DNA from 2 places in the Clostridium perfringens genome. Region 1 is predicted to be linked to the other one. Evidence: predicted binding sites of a transcription regulator. Region 1 holds the regulator's gene; the other holds the start of a gene.

Region 1 (2,483 bases):
ATTCTTTCTAATTCACTCTTAATATTTCCATTATCATTTTCTAACAATAAAGCTATGACCTTATTATATTCATTTAGAACATTCTTTGATTCCTCTAAATATTTATGATTTGATATTACTAAGTACATAGAAGTCATTATTGCTAGAAAAAATGTTATTATTAGTGTTGTGAAAATAATAATCCTTTTTTTCATTTATTAATCCACCTTAGTCAATAAATATTGATGAAAATAATCTTCCTGACTTTTCTTGATCCTGTCTATAACTATGCATCTTCACTTCTTTTTCACAATAAGTACAAATTCTAGTAGAAGTTATATTTTCTTTTTTAACAATACCCTTAAGCTGAATTTCTACACACTTCTCAAGATTTAGCATTCTTCCATTACATACATCTTTCCCAAATTCTTCACTGAACTTCTCTACTAAATCTTCACTTACTTCATAACAACATTGTCTTACGTGAGGGCCTATTATTACTTTAATATTTTCACAACCATATTTCTCTTTCATATATTCACAAGTTTTTCTAGCTATTTTATTGTATGTTCCTTTCCATCCACTATGAATAGCTGCAATTACTTCCTTCTCTTTATCATAAGCTATAACTGGAACACAATCTGCTGTAAAAACTCCTATAAGTGTGTTTTTATCCGTAGTAACTAAGGAATCACAGTCTCTATCCCCTTTAAAATTTTCAAAAGTTGCATCAATAAAATCACTACTATGTGTTTGGTTAACATAAACTACCTTGTCTACTTTAAATATTTCCTTTAAGTCCTCTAAATTTTTCTTTCCCTCTTCATCTTCTTTTTTATAATTAACATTATTTAATGCAGTTGAAAATCTAACTTTTATATTTCCATCGTTAAAAACTATAAATTCTTTGTTATCTATTATTTCTCTTTTCATAACTTTCACCTCAAAAACACAAATTATAATCTACTTATTTTACCATATTATCATATTTCAACTCTTTGTTAAATTAAATTCAAGTTAAATATTATTTAAGTATATTTATAAATTAAAACAAATAAAAAAGCTATCTTAAAGAACTTTCTTTAAGATAGCTTAAAATTATTTCATTAAACTTTTTATTTCTTCCATAAAGGTATTAATATCTTTAAATTGTCTATATACAGAAGCAAATCTTACGTATGAAACTTCGTCTATATCCTTAAGTCTCTCCATTATCATTTCACCTATGTAATCAGACTTTATTTCTACCATCATTTTATTACTTATGTTTCGTTCAATATCAGCTGCTATTTCTTCTATCTGAGCCCTAGATACAGGTCTCTTTTGACACGCTTTAATTAATCCGCTTATGATTTTTTCTTTATTGAAACTTTCTCTACTTAAATCCTTTTTTATAACAAGTATTGGTATATCTTCTACCTTTTCGTAAGTTGTGTATCTTTTAGAACATCTTAAACATTCTCTTCTTCTTCTAATTGCATTATAATCTTCTGCAGATCTAGAATCCACAACTTTACTTTCTTCATAAGAACAGTAAGGACATCTCATTTTAAAATCCACGCCTTTCTCTAAGTTGTAATAATATTATACCCTCTTTTTTACTTAATTTCTATATATATTTTTGAACATCTAGTATATTTTTCCCTTTTGAATCTATTAGTATAACATCTACTCCAACTTTGTATACATCAGACCATTCTATCTCTATATCCTCTGACTTACTAAAAAAGGATGTTTTTTCTCCAGGTATTATAATAGATAATATTCTATTATCATCACAATCTATCTTAACATCAGCTATTAAGCCTAACTTTTTACCTTCACTTACATCTATCACTTCCATAGCCCTTAAATTATTTAAAGAAAATAAATTTTCTTCCATGTATAAACTCCTCCTAAACATATAATTATTATATTTAATTTATATGTTTAATTTTTATATTTATTAATTAGAAGAGGTAAAAAATACTAAATAACATAAGATTTTTAATTTATCCATAAAAAATAGAGCTCAAAAGAGCTCTATACATACTTCCTCATATGCTTTAATGCTATTTTTTCCAACCTTGAAACTTGTGCTTGAGATATACCAATTTCATCAGCTACCTCCATTTGAGTTCTTCCATTAAAGAATCTTAAATTCAATATAAGTTTTTCTCTATCGTTTAATTTCTTCATAGCTTCCTTTATTGCTATATTTTCAAGCCAACTATCATCTTGATTTTTTGAATCACTTATCTGATCCATTACATATATTGCATCTCCACCATCATGATAAATAGGCTCAAATAAAGAAACTGGATCTTGAATTGCATCTAGGGCAAAAACAACATCTTCCCTTGGAATTTTAAGCTCTTTTGCTATTTGAGATACAGTAGGTTCCTTATTATTTTCATTTACTAGCTTATCTCTTACAAGTAAAGCCTTATAAGCTATATCTCTTAAAGATCTACTTACTCTTATAGTGTTATTATCCCTTAAATATCTTCTTATTTCTCCTATTA
Region 2 (2,483 bases), 840 kb from region 1:
ATTGAGGGTTTAATTAAAAGATAAAGAAGAATTTTTATCTACTATATTCCAAATTGTGTTACCTCTAGATAAGTAAATTGGAGTGCCATCTTCAGCTTTTAATGTGGTTTTACTATTAGAGTCTTCTTTTTCCCAATGAATTTTTTCCATTCTTCCATTAGAGAAAACATAGCCCTCTCCAGTACCTGTTAAATCAATATCTAAATGAGTATTATCAGATTGAAGTGACATATCAGTTATTTGAACCACTATATTTTTAAATTTAAGAGGCGAGTTGGTATTTTTATCTATAGCAAGCTCTCCATCCATATACTTTTCATAAAAGCCATCTACATATTTATAAGAGGTTTTGTAATAGTCACTTAGATTAAGTTTTATTTCAGATATATAGTTAGAAGAATTTAATAGAGAATTATCTTTAAAACTTAATGTATTGTTTTTAGAATACTCATATCCATTATCAGAAATGAACTTTCTTATATTTTTAGCTGAAGTATAAAGATTGTGAGGGGCTTTTCTTGTATTATCCCTCCAAAAAGCACTTCCGTTTTTAATTTCATTTATACTATTTAAGGATTTGTCACTAGATATTGTAGCTAGAGCTTCTGCACTTCCACCACAATGTGCAAAAGGTAGGTCGTGTTCCTTAGAAATATCTAAAAAATAAGGACGTACACTTCTTATAGGCCCAATAACCTCAGGAGAATTTTCATAAAATGCAGCTAAGAATCTAGGAATTCCTGCCTCGGCCATGGTTTCATAAACTATATCTGCTTCTGAAAGTCCACTTTGAGGACGAGCTGCTCTAGAATTTTCAATTATACACATAAAAGGAATATTATCTATTGAATCTGATTCTAATATCTTTCCTGTGTATGGGCTAAGGGTTTCTAAAGATAACTCTTCCATATCAAAGTCATAGGGATTTTCTTCATTCATTGTTAAATCTATTGGCTTTAGTTCTTTTAAGGTATCTATTTTTTCTGATGTTTTTAAAGGCATAATTAAATTTCCAAATATGAATCCAACTAATAAACTTAATATTAATTGAAAAGCAATTAATGCTATTTTCTTCATTTAAACTCCTCCTATGAATTACTTTTCATATATTTATTATGTTACATTATATGGAATATTATTCATCTTATGGAGAAGATAAGAATAAGTTTTTGCCAATGTCAACTAAAGAAAAATTGAATATAGGCTAAGAAAAAGAAGGAAAGAGGGAGATAATAAGTCTTTTTTTTAGTATAAGGATTTTTTAAAATTAGCATAACTATTAATAGTAGAGTATAATGATTCGAGTACAAGATATAGTGGAGTGGAGGAATTGAAAATGCTACATGTTGTGAAAAGGGACGGTAGAGAATCTAGGTTTAATGCGGATAAAATAGCAAATGCAATAAAGAGAGCAGCCAATGAAGTTGGTATTGCAATAAGGGAAAGCCAAGTTTTAGATACTATACAAAAGGTAATTAATTATATTGAAATGTCAGGTAAGACAGATGTCACTGTTGAAGAAATTCAAGTTTTAGTAGAAAAGGCTTTAATGGATAATGGTTTTAACCAAGTAGCAACAGCATATAAGGCATATAGAACTGAAAGAACTAAAGTTAGAGAAATAAAATCAGACTTAATGAAAGCTATAAGTAAGATCGGAGTAGAGACTGATAGAGATAATGCTAATGTAGGAAATAACTTCTCATCAAAGCTTTTAAGAATAGCTTCAGAATCTAACAAATGGTATAACTTAGCTACAATGCCTAAAGAATTAGCAAAAGCTCATGAAAATGGAGATGTGTATTATCATGACTTAGATAGTTACAATTTAACTACTAACTGCTTACACATACCAACTGGTGAGTTATTACAAAGTGGATTTAACACTGGATACGGAACTATTAAGGCACCAAGAAGAATAGAGACAGCAGCGGAATTATCATGTATTTTATTACAATCAACTCAAAATGATATGTTTGGAGGACAATCACATCCAGACTTTGATAATGATATGAGTGTTTTTGTAGAACCTACAAGGCAAGAGATAAGAGAAGAATACATAGGATTAGGCTTAGAAGGAGCTAAGTTAGATGAACTAGTAGAGAAAAAATTAAGAGAAAGAGTGCATCAAGCAATGCAAGGAGTTGTTTATAATTTAAACACTATGCATTCAAGAGCAGGATCTCAAGTTCCTTTTAGTTCATTAAACTTAGGAATTCCATACAATGAAGATGCTGCTTTAGTTTGTGAAATATTCTTATTAGAATACGAAAAAGGATTAGGAAGAGGAGAACAACCAATATTCCCTAACATAATCTTTAGAGTAAAAGAAGGTGTAAATAGAGAAGTAGAGGATCCATATTTCTATTTATATGAATTAGCTTGCAGAGTAGCAGCTAAGAGAATGAATCCAACCTTCATGAATATCGATGCGGACTTTAATAAGGAATACTATGATAAGGGATATATGCCAGCAACTATGG

Evidence for each region. The regulator NrdR, encoded in region 1, represses ribonucleotide reductase genes. The targets are predictions, from matches to a motif close to CACNANATNTNGTG.
Region 2: a site for NrdR is predicted at 1,306-1,319, ahead of I6G60_RS02460 (anaerobic ribonucleoside triphosphate reductase). Genes of this name have one in related genera too.

The regions. Positions count from the first base shown of each region.
Region 1 is NZ_CP065681.1:1,325,483-1,327,965, reverse strand. It holds gene pnpS (two-component system histidine kinase PnpS) at 1-194, opposite strand, end outside; gene pgeF (peptidoglycan editing factor PgeF) at 208-912, opposite strand; gene nrdR (transcriptional regulator NrdR) at 1,078-1,527, opposite strand; gene I6G60_RS06540 (YlmC/YmxH family sporulation protein) at 1,589-1,861, opposite strand; gene sigG (RNA polymerase sporulation sigma factor SigG) at 2,002-2,483, opposite strand, start outside.
Region 2 is NZ_CP065681.1:480,948-483,430, forward strand. It holds gene I6G60_RS02455 (DUF3048 domain-containing protein) at 10-1,077, opposite strand; gene I6G60_RS02460 (anaerobic ribonucleoside triphosphate reductase) at 1,337-2,483, shown strand, end outside.